Regions from separate parts of the Paenibacillus sp. FSL R10-2782 genome, predicted to be linked through region 1. Evidence: riboswitches for the same ligand, from Rfam matches in the RefSeq annotation. Region 1 holds a riboswitch; the other holds the start of a gene.
What was found. A riboswitch is a leader RNA that binds a small molecule or an ion and turns the genes downstream of it on or off. The one in region 1 is predicted to bind thiamine pyrophosphate.

Region 1 (7,448 bases):
ACAATTTGAACGCTACAATCTAACGGGGCTGTACCGTAAGCTGGCGGAATGTATGATACCCGAGCGGACGGAGCAGAGCGATGATGATATTTTGTTTGCCGGAAAACCGGATGTGCTGAATGGGATATTGGAGTCTCCGCCTTCGGAGGAACGGAATTTGTTCACGATTTTCGAGAAGGAATTTGGCCGACCGTTGTCACCAATGGAATACGAGACGATCACCAGTTGGGTGGATCAGGATCGTTATCTTGAGGAGCTGATTTTGCTGGCTTTGAAGGAAGCAGTGTTTGCAGGGAAGGTACATTTCCGGTATATTGACCGCATTTTGCTGGAATGGAGCCGAAACCGTGTCCGTAATGCGCAGGATGCGAAGGAATACGCTCAGCGTTTTCGTGGCGGCGGACGCAGCTAAAGCGATAGACTGAGGTTTTCAGGCAGCAGCAAGGTTTACATTATATGAGCGAACAGCAGCTTTAGCGATAGAGGACACGCCACTCCGAGAGGAGGGTGTGTCCTTTTTTAAATATTTTTTTCGAAAAATATGCAGGGGGAGGAAATTCTCCGGCGTCTATAGTATTGGGAAGGGGGAGAGCGTCATTGATATAGAGAGAATCATTGAACGAATACGGTCTGGTGACCGGCAGGCGTTCCGTGAGATGGTAGAGCTGTACAGCAAGCATGTGTATCATGTGGCCTATTCGGTGCTGCATGATAGCAAAGAAGCGGAAGATGCTGCTCAGGAAGCGTTCGTTCAGGTGTATAAATCTCTCCCCCAGTACCGGAACGAAGGTTTTAAAACGTGGCTGACCCGAATTGCGCTCCACAAGGCGCTGGATATCAAGCGCAAACAGGACAGACGGCCTGCAGAGCTTATAGATGTGACAGAAACCCTCGTACAGCTCCCTTCCCGGGATGAGGATGTACTGGTCCGTCTGATCCGCGAGGAGCGAAATGTGGAATTATCGCAAAAAATCGCCCAGCTGCCCCAGCAGCATCGGGATATTATCAAAGCCTATTATATGCAGGGCAAAACCTACGATCAAATTGCAGAAGAGACGCAGGTAGCCTTGAAAACAGTAGAGTCCAGACTCTATCGGGCACGGCAGTGGATTCGAAATCACTGGAAGGAGGAGGAATGGCAATGACTAACCAACATGATAAACCGTGGACTAAAGGGCAGATGAATGACTGGCACGCTTATATTACAGGAACTTGCACGACAGAGGAATCTGCACGGCTGGAAAAGCTTCTGCTGGAAGATGAGCAGGCGCTGGGTTTATACCTTGTTGCACTGGAGCAGCTGGAGTCGACATTGGAAGATTGTTCTGCCTGGATGGATACGGAGCGCTTCACAGATCAGGTAATGGCTGCTCTTCCCGATAAGGAAGCAGAATCGGGTCAAGCCATTGTCAAAAAACGCCGTTGGTTTGAAAAGCCTGCGTTTCACTACGTAGTTGCGGCAAGCTTGACGCTAATTCTACTGTCTAGCGGTGCTTTTGACAAAATGATGCCGCAAACCAGTGGTAAACCGATTCCTCCGAAAGAACGCGTCTCTTACAGTGAAGAGGTCATGCGGGCTACGACAAGCTGGCTCGACAAATTAAAGCCCTAAAATCAATGAAAGTGGCAGATAAAAAGATTTAAATTCAAACTTCAGATGAGGTTTTTATCAAAATCTCAAGATTAGAGAGGAAGTGTAGCGGTGCCTTATACGGAACGAAGCAAGCTCCTAGCATTTCTGTTAAACATGATTCCCGGTGTGGGACACTATTACTGGACCAGAAAAGCCAATGCGTTTGTATATACCATTTTGTTTTTCGGATGTCTGGCTGGAGGATTTTTTCTAGCGGCGGTTTCAAGTGACGAAATGCCTTTATTGGCCAGTATGTTTGTTGCCGCTCTTTTTTGGGGGCTCAGTATGCTGCATATCATTATTAGCTTGTTGCGTTATGACCCTCGTGCAGTCGCTGCTCCATATCCCCCTCATGCGGGCCCGAATCCATATGGTTTTTACCCCCAAGGTGCGCCATATGGAGATGGTGGCTTGGCGGGCGAGGCTTCGAAGGGAGCGCGAAACGGGGATACGGATATACCAGGAGTAAGAGTGGATTTTGATGCAGGCTATCATCAATTTGCGCAGGGACACTATGGATTGGCAGGTTCGCCTGCTTTTCAAAAAGGCTCGGATAATGAACGCTTTTTCACCATATTGCTGTCGTTCATCCCTGGACTGGGACACCTTCATTTAGGGCTGATGCAGCGAGGTTTGTCTTTCCTGCTGTCCTTCTTTGGCTTTGGAGCTATTCTGGTTTTTATTTCCATTATTACAAATGAATCCGGATTTATGGCGTTTGCGGGCGTGCTGCCGATCATTTGGCTGTATTGCATGTTTGATGCGGTGCAGCATGTACACCGTAAACAAGCGGGAGAAATTCTTCAGGATCGGACCTTGTTTGAAGAACTGGAGCATGGAAGAGTCGAGGGGCGGCGTAGCAAAATGCTGGCTACCATTCTATCGGTATTTCCCGGGGCGGGACATATGTATATTGGTCTGCAAAAACGGGGTCTTCAGCTCATGCTTCTGTTCTTAGGCGGTATTTATGTGCTGGATGTGCTGCAATTGTCTCTCTTTTTGTTCCTGATTCCGGTGGTCTGGTTCTATAGCTTTTTTGATGCGTTGCAGCAGATAAGCCGCTATGGTCGGGAACCGTTGATTGACAAGCCTGTGATTGGTATGCTTGCTCAATATCATCGCTGGGTAGGCTTGGGACTATTATTGTTGGGTGCCTACTACATCGTGATCAACGTACTTGTTCCTACTTTGGATCGTTTGTTTCCAAACGGGGATATTTACAATTTGGTTGATATGTATCTACGGACGATTATCGTATCCTTATTGTTGATTGGCGGTGGTATTTGGATGATGATCGGTAATTCCAAATCTAAACGGATAAAGGAGAAACAATAGGATGGATACTGAGTTTTCAAAGAGTGAGGCTCCCTTTAAGGGAGCCCATCATCCTCATAATGATACAGGAGTCTCTACAGGCATATTTGGTACTTCATCCAAGATAAGCAGCTCCTCCAAAGCACCAAACGCCCCGGCAGGGGTATGGAAGGTTGGAAGGCTGTCGATGGGACTTTTTCTGGTCTTGTTGGGAGGAGTAACGTTTGCCTCCAAGTTTTGGGGAGCGGGCATATTGGATCAGGCGTTGACGTGGTGGCCTGTCGTTTTTGTTTTGCTGGGGCTCGAAATTTTAATGTATACGGCGTGGAAAGGGACACGTGAGCGCATCCGTTATGATCTGTTCAGTATGTTTATTACAGTAGTCTTGGTTTTTTGTTGTATCGGTTTTGCTGTGGTTAGTTCACTGGGACTTACTCCGCAAGTCAGGGATATGATGAGCTCGGTTCAGGAAACAAAACTTCTTCCTGAGTGGCATGAAAAACCGCCTGCTGGAGTGACCAAGGTGATCGTGCAGGGTGAGAATCCCTATGCGGTCAAAATTGACGCAACCACCTCACCGGAGGTGCATGTGTTCGGAAGTTATGTTTACACAGGCAACGAGAATGAATTAAAAGGACAGGAGCTGTATCAGACAAAGCATATCGGAGATACGCTGTATGTGCTACTGGGCCAAATCCCGACACGTTTTATGCAACCCCAGCATCAGCTCGATGTTACGATTGCTGTACCCGAGGGGATTACGGTTACCGTGCGCGATAGTCAGGGAAATATAATTGAAAAATAGGAGGGAAAAACCATGATAACATTAAATCCTGATACGCTTACAGGGCGTGAAAATTATAAGCTGTTAACCGGAAGCATTATCCCAAGGCCGGTGGCCTTTGTGACGACACTGAGTAGCGAAGGGGTGCTGAATGGTGCGCCGTTCAGTTATTTTTCCATCGTAGCTTCCGAGCCGCCGCTGCTGTCTGTGTCCGTACAACGTGTCGATGGGGTGTCCAAAGATACAGCACGTAATGCGATGGAGCAAAAAGCCTTTGTTGTACATATTACCGATGAGGACAATGTGGGTGCGGTGAATGTGACGGCTTCCCGTCTGTCGCCGGAGGAAAGTGAAATCACACTGGCTGGACTTACGCCGATAAAAAGCACAAAAATCGCGGTTCCCGGTGTGGCTGAAGCGAAAATACGCATGGAATGTATCTTGGAGCAGGCCATACCGCTGGGGGGCACAGAGGGTGCACCTGCCTGCGATCTGCTGATCGGGCGCGTGGTGCAGTATCATTTGTCCGAGGAAGCGTATCAAAATACATACGTGATCGCCAAGGAGCTACGTCCGGTGAGCCGTTTGGCCGGGAATGATTATGCGAAGCTGGGAGAGCAATTCAGGCTGGAACGTCCTCAATAGGGGGCGTTGCTTTTTACAGCATAAAGGGTTACGATTATAAAAAAATAGCACGGGAGCCTGCGGAAGCAAGCTGAGAGTACGACTAATCTGTCGTAGACCGTATGAACCTGTTGGATAATGCCAGCGCAGGGACCTTAGTGTAGGAACACTCTGCTTTTGCATAGTGTTTTTTTGTTGTTTTATACACTTGAGCATGTGCATGCTGAAAACCATATCTCTCGGCTGGAAAGAAGCGCAGGCTCCTGTCATCAAAGGAGCAGGGTTCGCTTGATATTGAAATTCCTTTTACTTTATACGAATAATCAGATTCAGGATCGGCAGCAGAAATGGAAGCGGCAAGAGGTTGTCAGGGGGCCGCAGCTATGACTCATAAGGTGTACAAAGCATTAACCATTGCAGGCTCGGACAGCGGAGGGGGCGCAGGCATACAGGCAGATTTAAAAACCTTCCAGGAGCTGGGTGTGTATGGCATGTCTGTCCTGACGGGAGTTACTGCCCAAAATACACGCGGTGTACAAGCTGTTCATTCCGTTCCGGTTCCTATGGTGGAAGCTCAATTACAGTCCATAGGTACGGATTTACCTCCCGATGCTGTTAAAACAGGTATGCTCCTGGGGGCTGAGGTCATTCGCCAGGTGGCCTCGCAAATTTGCCAGTTTCGGTGGCCTAATGTTGTTGTAGACCCGGTGATGATCGCCAAAGGCGGAGCTTCTCTACTTCAAGATGAAGCAATGGAAACGCTAAAATCATATCTGTTGCCGTTAGCGAAGGTAGTCACCCCGAACTTTCCGGAAGCGGAAGCGTTGACAGGCTTAACCCTCTCCAGTCGTGAGGGTGCGAAGGAAGCGGCTCGAATGCTGGCTGGTTTGGGGACCAGCTATATAATCATCAAGGGAGGGCATAGCGCAGAGACGGAACGGTCCGTGGATTTGTTGTTCGACGGGCGAGATTTTACCGAACTGGACGGACCAAGAATTCATACCCCGCATACCCATGGAACGGGCTGCACCTTTTCAGCGGCGCTGGCGGCTGGATTAGCGGTAGGACGAAGTGTACCCCAGGCGGCACAGATGGCCAAGGCTTTTATACAGTCGGCGATTGAGCAGGGCTTGGGTATCGGCAGTGGTCATGGACCAACGAACCATTGGGCATGGAACGCACGCTGGACAGGAGAAGGAGCATCTGTGTGGAGCAGAGCAATGAGGGAGGAACGAAGCAATGCCAAGAATTGAAATAGGACGTATGCGGGAGTGTCTGCATCTTTATTTGGTCATGGGCAGTATGAATTGCAGCCGTGATCCGCTGGTGGTTTTGGAGGAAGCGTTGCAGGGAGGTGTGACCCTTTTTCAATTGCGTGAAAAGGGTGCGGACCGTCTAACGGGAAGTCGCTTGCACGAATTTGCTCAAGCCGCCCGGAGACTGTGCCATCGTTATGACGTTCCATTTCTCGTCAATGATGATGTCGAGCTTGCCTTGGCTGTGGATGCAGATGGCGTCCATCTCGGACAAGATGACGAGCCTGCAGACCGCGTGCGCTCCCGAATGGGCGACAAAATCATCGGCGTATCGGTACACAGCCTAACGGAAGCGGAGCAGGCGGTAAGCGCTGGCGCTGATTATGCGGGCGCAGGGCCGATGTTCCCGACTCGTTCCAAGCCGGATGCGCATCCGGTGCAGGGACCGGATCTGGTTCGCAGGCTGCGTGCAGGTGGTGCATGCCTTCCACTGGTAGGCATTGGCGGCATCACAGCGGACAACGCAGCCGGCGTCCTCCAGGCTGGAGCGGACGGTGTGGCGGTCATTTCAGCCATCTCATGGGCAGAAGCCCCCCGTGAGGCTGCACAAAGTCTGAGAAGCATTCTGAAATGATCAAATGGGTTCAATAATGATACAAAGGCAGTCCGGGACGTTATATACACGTCCAAGGCTGCCTTTGTATTTAAAAAAAAGAGAACGCTCCCCTGCTTTCGCTGGGGCTACGTTCTCCGCATTCAAACTGCACTTTTCAATTAAAGCAGGCGCGCATGTAGCAAGTCGCTCTTCATAACTAAGGTCTTAGCAGCAAGGAGCGGTACGTCGCTTCAAACAAAAATTCAAACGCCTCCAGATGCTTTTTAGCCTCAAACACATCACGCCCCCACGCATAAATGCCGTGGTTACGCAACAAAATTCCCGGCACCTGATCATTCAGCACATCCGGCACCAGTTTGGCAATCGAAGCAATATCCGCGTAATTCGGCAGCACAGGAATGTCAATCGCAGCATTTTCCTCCCAAATGTTAAAAGCCTTAATGAGTTCAATGCCTTTCACAGGTACAGAGCCTTGTTCCCCGTAATATTCGGAAATCAGATTGTTGAAAACAGTATGCACATGGAAAACGGCTCCGCAGCCTGTCAGGCGGTAAATTTCGCAATGAATCAGCGTTTCGGCGCTCGGCTTGAGGTTTGTAGCTTCTGCCGCTTTTCCCTGCTGGTCCACGAACAGAAAATCTTCTGGTGTCCGCTTGGTTTTATCCTTGCCGCTGGCAGTAACTGCAAAATAAAATTGTTCAGGATGAAAATCCCCGATCCGTATCGACAAATTACCGCTCGTGCCAGGGAACCAGTTGCGAGATGCGAATAGCTCCTTGACATCAGCGAGTTCTTCCAGTGCACGGCGTTTTTCTTCCAACGTAATGTCTGCCAAGCTAAAGCCCATTTACAGCACCCCTTGCTCCTGTTTTTGCTTTAAATCCTTGATAATATCGTCAAATGTTTCAAAGGGCACATGCGGCACGCCCAACTCTTGGCACTTTAAAGTCAGGTGCGAGCGGGAGTACACGAGGTCGGCAATTTTGGCTCCTTCAAAATCCGTCAGGCTGTCCCCGATCAAAATTCGTTCGTACTGTTCGGTAGGATATTGGCGAATCACGGTTGTTTTGCACATACCGCAGTCGTTCGTACACGGTTCCTGACATGCATGCGGCCACGTAATCTCAATATGATTCCCCGAGAAATGGGCACCATTGCAGTAAACGTGATCCTGTGGAATGTCGAAAGGCTCCAGCAGAGGATCAATAAAGAAATCAATAC
Region 2 (7,448 bases), 2.3 Mb from region 1:
TCAAGCGCATTATAGGGATAAGGAAGCGGTGGTAAACGATGTCCCCCGATGGGAACAGGTCGGCCGGGTGAAGTTTTTTCCATTGCCGCAGGCTCAGCCTGGCTTGACTGCACGCCTTTGTCTTTGTTCGCCCACGGTCCTTCCCACCTCGTGCTGTCTGTCTGGCCTGTCTGCCGCTCTCGCAGCGCATCCTCGGGGTAATCCTCACCCTCTGCCGCCATATGATACAATGCAGTGGCCCGCGCAATGGAGCCGGGCTCCTGAAAGGAATTGGTCGATATCAGGAAATACTGGCTCTCATGTGCTGCATGCAGCACAATTCCGGTGGATTTTGGCTGCTGTCGTAACGCATGGCTGTGCTCGGTCAGCAGACTGAGCTGCCGTACATACTCCTGTGACTGGCGGTTTGCGGTTAGCAGCAATTCGTCCAGACGACGATTCAGCCCTTGTGAGACAGGCTGTGAATCTGATGTCACTCCTGCCGATGCCTCAGTCGATTGTAGCCCTTCTGGCGCCGATTCTGACTCCGAATCTCTCGACTGTCCCGATTGCCCGGCTTGTGCTTGTGCAGCAGCCGATGACCGCTCCCATTGACGATGCCACGCCTGATCTGCCGGATCGAGGGCGCTTCGCTGCTCTTCAAGCAGCTCTATAGCGGTGCGTTCCGTCTGTTCGAATACCGTCCTCCAGTCATCCAGCAGCCGCACGTAGGCAGGCTCCAGGCCCTCTGTAGCGGACTTAATCACTTCCACATGCCAGCTTTCCTGCTGCTTCCAATGCCGGATTTCCTCCAGCACACGCAAGGGCAGGAAAGACCCGTAAGTACTCAGCATCATTTTTACCTCCCGTTTCCCACTATGGCTATCTGGGCTGGTTCCAAGAGCCTGACCCGGATGCATACGTACCCAGTATATTCGCCGTCTCATCGGGAATATGTCTACAAACTCCCCCGATCTGGCGCGGACATGTAATGTGGGGCAATGATACATAGTTGGACGCAAAAAAGAAGCCTCGCTGCGGCTCGGGTTAAGTGTCCACAGACGGGCTTCTCCAGGTTGAAAGGAGTACGGCTTCTAAAATAGAACCCTTACTTCGTAGTCGTTTGTTTACTGGCATTAGCAATCGTTTTCTTATCCTCCAGCTCTTGAACACCGCTTAAAAACGTCGATACCCGCCGCAAATACTCACGTGGGTGCTCTCTAAAAATAAGCTCATGCAGTCCGTTTTTGACAATCCATACACTGGAAAGCGGGTTGGTTTGATTGGCAGCGAGCTTTTCCGCAATCGGGTAAGGGGCTTTTTCATCCTGCGTCCCATGTACGAACATGATCGGGAACGGATAGTTTTCCGCTTTGACCTCTTGATATGGAATCTGATGCAGGCTGGTACCATTCAAGACTGGAAACAGCAGCTCCAGAATTTCCAGAGACGGATGGCGCGGCAGATCGATTTGATTATGAATGTTATGATACAGCGTATCCGGCTCCAGTAGGAAGGTGCTGTCCAAAATCATGGCGTCCACATCCTTGGTTTGCAAGCCCGCCTGAAGAGCGGTTCCAGCACCCATCGAGAAGCCCCATACGATGATCTCCGAGGAGCCGCGTTGCTTCGCAAGCTGGATGGCCCCGAGAAGCTGCTGGGATTCCGCTTTGCCCCCAGTTGCGACGGCTTTGCTATTTTGTGATGCGAATCCGTAATCGAACATGACTACGTTAAAATTCAAACGGTGGGCATAATGCGCCAGATCATACATCGGAATCCAGCTTTCTTCGCGATTGGCCCCGTAACCGTGGCTGAAAATAATCGTTTTCTTCGATTGACCTGCCGGGATATACCAGCCCTGCACCATCCGGCTGCCATCCTTGGCGGGGAAGCTGATTTCCTCGTAGGGCATTCCTTTGGCCTGCATCGGGTTCGAGTAGAGTGGCGCGACGGTTGGATTCGTCAGCACCCATGCGATATAGGCGTGCAGGGTAATAAAGCAAAACAATAGAAAAAATACGACTGACAGCAGCAAGGCAATGACCACATGCTTGATCCGCAATAGCCGGGGGTTGATCAGTGGGGTGGACGGCTCCTGGACAGCATGCTGTAGCTGAGAGCTGCGCTGGGATGTCGAAATCATGTAAGAGCCTCCTTCATATAAAAATGAACTTCGTTTCATAGAATATTAGGTACAATTCCACTTGAAATTGATAGTTTATGCCCGTATCGATACCTATTATCGTATGATGCGTGTTATCCAAAGTCAACGCTTGAACCGGAAAAGTAAAAATGATGCAAAGAATTGTCGATGTTTGTCCTCGTTCTGTAATATGGCTGTCACAAAAACATTGGTTTACAGTAGCCGCGATTATTCTATATAATTTATGTAACCATGTTTCATGGTGTGAAACGAATATGAAACAAAGAGGAGCGGTTCACAATGGAAGACCGTAAATTAACCGTTCGCGCCGTGGAGCGTGCGCTTGATATACTGATGTGTTTTACCGGAGATTCCGATCTAGGCCTGACAGAGATTGCTTCCAAAATTGGTTTACATAAAAGCACGGTTCATCGGCTGCTGGCTACGTTGGAGGATCGGGGCTTTGTTGTTCGGAATGCTGCAACGGAAAAATATCGGCTCGGCATCCGGATATGGGAACTGTCCACCCATCTGTCGCAAAGCGACGAGCCGGCGATCCTGTTACAGCCAGCCATGGAAGGATTGCGTGACCGTCTGGGCGAAACGGTCAGCTTATACCTGCGCGATGGCAGCATGCGTATCCGCATTCAGGCCGTGCAGAGCAATCAGGCGATCCGTCGCGTTGCACCAGTAGGTGCAAGCATGCCGCTGGCTGTAGGAGCCTCCAGCAAGGTGCTGGCGGCCTTTATGCCGCCGCAGGAGCTGGAAGCCCTGCTAACCGGGGATGAATGGCCGCCCTCGGTAGATCCGGAGGTCTATAAGGCTCAATTGCAGGATATCCGCGAGAAGGGCTATGCGACCAGCTATGAGGAACGGGAGCCGGGCGCTGCTGCTGTCGCTGCGCCTATCGTGAATCGGAAGGGGCAGGTCGCTGCGGCCTTGTCTGTATCTGGTCCGGTTAGCCGACTAGCGCCCGAGAAGCTGCATGATTTTGCACCGATTTTAATCGAGGCAGCCAAGGAAATGGGGCTTATGCTTCCATAATCTTTGGAAAAAGGGACCAGGGAAGGGTTGCCAAAGCCGCAAATTTGAAGTAATCTGTTGGTGATGGCGGGTTGTCCTATATAGCCGCCTCATACGAATAGAATTAACAGAGTTACTGGGGGAGCCTGTAATGCCGGGCTGAGATGGAATCGCACTAGATTCCGGACCCTTTGCACCTGATCTGGATCATACCAGCGTAGGGAAGTAATCGGCCATTGAAATGTATACGCAGCCGCTGTCTACGGCAATGCATCGGAGTATGTTTCCGCGTGCGCAGCTGTCTGGATAGCCGTTTCGTTAGATTAGCCGGTTCCCTGGGGAACCGGCTTTTTTGCATAGATCAGCCAGCCTGGGGATGGTTCCGGATCGGTGTGTCATTTCATCGAAACGGGAGGAATGGACAATGAAACCGACAGAAACAGAAGGAACAGTAGGGAACGCAGTGGATGAACAGACTGGAGGGGTAAAGCCCTTTCCAGGGAGCCGCAAGGTGTATATTCAAGGCACGCGGCCGGACATTGCCGTGCCGGAGCGTGAAATCGCGCTGCATCCCACACATACGCCACAGGGCACGGAGCATCATGAGCCGTTACGCGTGTACGATACGAGTGGTCCCATGACCGACGAAGCCTATCAGGTCGATATCCATCAGGGCTTGCCTCCATTACGGCGGGCTTGGGCACTGGAACGGGGCGATGTGGAGGCTTACGAGGGGCGCGCCGTCAAGCCGGAGGATAATGGGCTGAAGCCCGGCTCCAAACGGGAGACGGCGGAATTTCCCGGCGTCACCAACCGTCCGCTCCGTGCGCGGCAAGGGCGTAGTGTAACGCAAATGCATTATGCGCGGCAAGGGATCATTACGCCCGAAATGGAATTTGCAGCCATCCGCGAAGGAGTGGAGCCTGAGTTTGTGCGGCAGGAGTTGGCGGCTGGACGAGCCATCTTGCCTTCAAATATCAATCACCCGGAAAGTGAGCCGATGGTGATTGGACGTCATTTTCACGTGAAGATTAATGCGAACATTGGTAATTCTGCGGTTACGTCCTCCATCGAGGAGGAAGTGGAAAAAATGACCTGGGCTGTACGCTGGGGCTCGGATACGGTCATGGACCTGTCCACAGGCCGTAACATCCATACGACGCGTGAATGGATCATCCGTAACTCTCCTGTGCCGATCGGAACTGTACCGCTGTATCAGGCGCTTGAAAAGGTGAACGGCGAAGCTGAGGCGCTAACGTGGGAGTTGTATCGTGACACGCTGATTGAGCAGGCAGAGCAGGGCGTGGACTATTTCACCATCCATGCGGGCGTGCTGCTGCGGTATATTCCGATGACGGCAAGCAGAATGACGGGAATTGTGTCCCGTGGCGGTTCAATCATGGCGGCTTGGTGCCTTGCGCACCATCAGGAGAACTTTTTGTACACGCATTTTGAAGAAATATGCGAAATTATGAAAGCCTACGATGTAGCCTTTTCCCTTGGGGATGGTTTGCGTCCGGGGAGTATCTATGATGCGAATGATGAGGCACAGTTTGCTGAGCTGGATACGTTGGGCGAGTTAACGCAAATTGCCTGGAAGCATGATGTTCAGGTTATGATTGAAGGGCCGGGACATGTCCCGATGCACAAAATCAAGGAGAACGTGGACCTGCAAATGGAGATTTGCAAGGAAGCTCCCTTTTATACACTGGGACCGCTCACGACGGATATTGCACCTGGCTACGACCATATTACCTCGGCGATCGGGGCGGCAATGATCGGTTGGTTCGGGACGTCCATGCTGTGCTATGTGACGCCGAAGGAGCATTTGGGCCTGCCGAACAAGGATGACGTTCGTGAAGGAGTCATTACGTACAAAATTGCGGCACATGCTGCCGATTTGGCCAAAGGCCATCCACGGGCGCAGCAGCGGGACGATGCTTTGTCCAAGGCACGTTTTGAATTCCGCTGGCGCGACCAGTTCAATCTTTCACTCGACCCTGAGCGGGCCTTGTCCTACCATGATGAGACACTGCCAGCAGAGGGAGCCAAGGAAGCACACTTTTGCTCAATGTGCGGTCCCAAGTTTTGCAGCATGCGTATCACGCAGGACATTCGCGCCTATGCGGCGGATAAGGGGCTGGACACTGAAGAAGCGATAGCCGCCGGGATGCGTGAGAAGGCAGAGCAGTATCGTGATGCCGGGCAGTAAAAAATGCATAAATAACAAAAGCCGTGGTTCTCTACAGATGATGTAGGGGCCACGGCTTTTTAGCTTATGTAAAGCGAGATCATCCAACCGGATAAACGAATGCTTTATTTTTTACCCATTTTCTCATTCAAAATGTCCTGAAAGCTGAGCTTCTTCTCCGAGCTGTCTTCCTTCTTCTGCATACTCACTGCGTTGGCACGTTGGTATTGGTGATGAAAGGGCATCAAGGTGTGTACAGTTAAATTCATTGTATTCATGCGGGCTGTTCCTCCAATTCCATTTTGTCAAATTCAGATTGAGTTGCTTAGGACGTCTGTATAGGACTATTCGTATGTACTTGATGTCGTAATACCGGGTAGACTACTTGGTAATGTTTCAATCATTATAAACGCATTTTTTCAAATTAAAACGCTTTTGACATAAAACAGGAAGATGGTCGTATGTGTCTAAAATGAGGATTAGGTGTATGGTCATCTTGAGGGAAAATGTGCCTAGGTCCAGAACAAGGGCCAGAGGCCCGTTTTCTCAGTTTAGTAGTCGGGATTGTGTTTTTTTGTCGAACATCTTTATATAAGTGAGGATTTTGCAAAATCCTGAAATCAATATGAAGTCAGTCTGGTGGCGAATTAAAGTGTCAAAGTTGTATTGACTTTATGTTTGGTAGTGGATACCATGAACTGGTTGTAAGCGTGTTTTAGCTACTAGAGTCAGCCTATCCATCAGGCGATTCATCCGTTGAAATGTTTGAGAAAGGACCTGGATCTATATGAAAAAAAGAATTGCAGACATCGCATTTATTATTCTGGGTGCGTTTTTTTTCGCGCTGGCTGTTAATCTGTTTGTTATCCCGAATGAGTTTGGCGAGGGGGGCGTTACAGGGGTCACGATCATATTGTACTACCTGTTTCAGTGGTCCCCCTCGATCGTCAATCTGGTGATCAATGGATTGCTGCTGATTGTCGGATATAAATTTTTGGACAAGAGAACGACCCTGTACACCGTCATTGCGGTTGCTTTTAACTCGTTGTTTTTACATTTAACGGCCAACTGGCGGATTGATTCGCATGAGCCGACGATTAATGCCGTATTTGCCGGGGTTTTGGTGGGGATCGGGATTGGTTTGATCGTGCGGGTGGGCGGGACAACAGCGGGAACGGTTATTTTGGCCCGGATTGCCAACAAATATCTGGATTGGAACATCAGCTATGGCTTGCTGTTTTTTGATCTGATTGTTGCATTTTCTTCCTATTTTATTATTGGCCCGGAAAAGCTTATGCTGACCATCGTTATTTTGTATGTCGGGACGAAGGTTATGGATTTCATGATCGAAGGACTGAACCCGAAAAAAGCGGTCATGATTATTTCGGAGCATCAAAACAAAATTGCCGAGATGGTCATTACCCAAATGGATCGGGGAGTAACAGTCCTGTCAGGCCACGGGTACTACACGAAAAATCCGAAAGAAGTGCTGTATATCGTCATCAGCAAGCAAGAGGTGTCAGCGCTTAAAAAGATTGTGAAGGCTATCGACACAGCGGCGTTTATCACGATTCATGATGTGCGGGATGTGTTCGGAGAGGGCTTTTTGGATATTTCGAAGTAACTGGCGGTGCGAAGGCAATTTCATAGGAGACATAGATTGGAAGTCGGTCCTGAGGGATCGGCTTTTTTGTTTTATATAGATAAAAAAATACCCCCGATTCGCAGATAGAGCTGCAATCGGGGGTTCTTCACATATGACGTTAAAAAAAACTTAGTCTGCGATCATTTGACGCAATACGGTTTGCAGAATACCGCCGTTGTGGTAGTAGTCGATATCGACGGTGCTGTCCAGACGGGCAGTTACCGGGAACTCGAACTTCGTGCCATCCTCGCGTTTGGCTACAACGGTAAGCTCTTGACCCGGCTTCACGTCATTGTCGATGCCGAGAATATCAAACGTTTCACGACCGTTCAGACCCAGGCTGGACCAGCCGTTGCCTTCCTGGAATTGCAGTGGAAGCACACCCATACCGACCAGGTTACTGCGGTGAATCCGTTCGAAGCTTTCTGCAATGACGGCTTTGACGCCCAGCAGAAGCGTACCCT

Region 2: another riboswitch for thiamine pyrophosphate. It lies ahead of thiC (phosphomethylpyrimidine synthase ThiC); the one in region 1 lies ahead of thiD (bifunctional hydroxymethylpyrimidine kinase/phosphomethylpyrimidine kinase).

Annotation. Positions count from the first base shown of each region.
Region 1 covers NZ_CP151951.1:3,123,822-3,131,269, reverse strand. The annotation lists gene NST83_RS14025 (DnaD domain-containing protein) at 1-412, shown strand, start outside; gene NST83_RS14020 (RNA polymerase sigma factor) at 510-1,145, shown strand; gene NST83_RS14015 (hypothetical protein) at 1,142-1,612, shown strand; gene NST83_RS14010 (multi-tm2 domain protein) at 1,703-2,968, shown strand; gene NST83_RS14005 (hypothetical protein) at 2,970-3,752, shown strand; gene NST83_RS14000 (flavin reductase family protein) at 3,765-4,376, shown strand; TPP riboswitch at 4,416-4,526, shown strand; gene thiD (bifunctional hydroxymethylpyrimidine kinase/phosphomethylpyrimidine kinase) at 4,739-5,608, shown strand; gene thiE (thiamine phosphate synthase) at 5,595-6,245, shown strand; gene NST83_RS13985 (methylthioribulose 1-phosphate dehydratase) at 6,424-7,074, opposite strand; gene NST83_RS13980 (2-hydroxy-3-keto-5-methylthiopentenyl-1-phosphate phosphatase) at 7,075-7,448, opposite strand, start outside.
Region 2 covers NZ_CP151951.1:792,023-799,470, forward strand. The annotation lists gene NST83_RS03605 (Fe-Mn family superoxide dismutase) at 1-833, opposite strand, end outside; gene NST83_RS03610 (alpha/beta hydrolase) at 1,088-2,125, opposite strand; gene NST83_RS03615 (IclR family transcriptional regulator) at 2,426-3,169, shown strand; TPP riboswitch at 3,277-3,389, shown strand; gene thiC (phosphomethylpyrimidine synthase ThiC) at 3,573-5,360, shown strand; gene NST83_RS03625 (hypothetical protein) at 5,465-5,617, opposite strand; gene NST83_RS03630 (YitT family protein) at 6,127-6,963, shown strand; gene acnA (aconitate hydratase AcnA) at 7,114-7,448, opposite strand, start outside.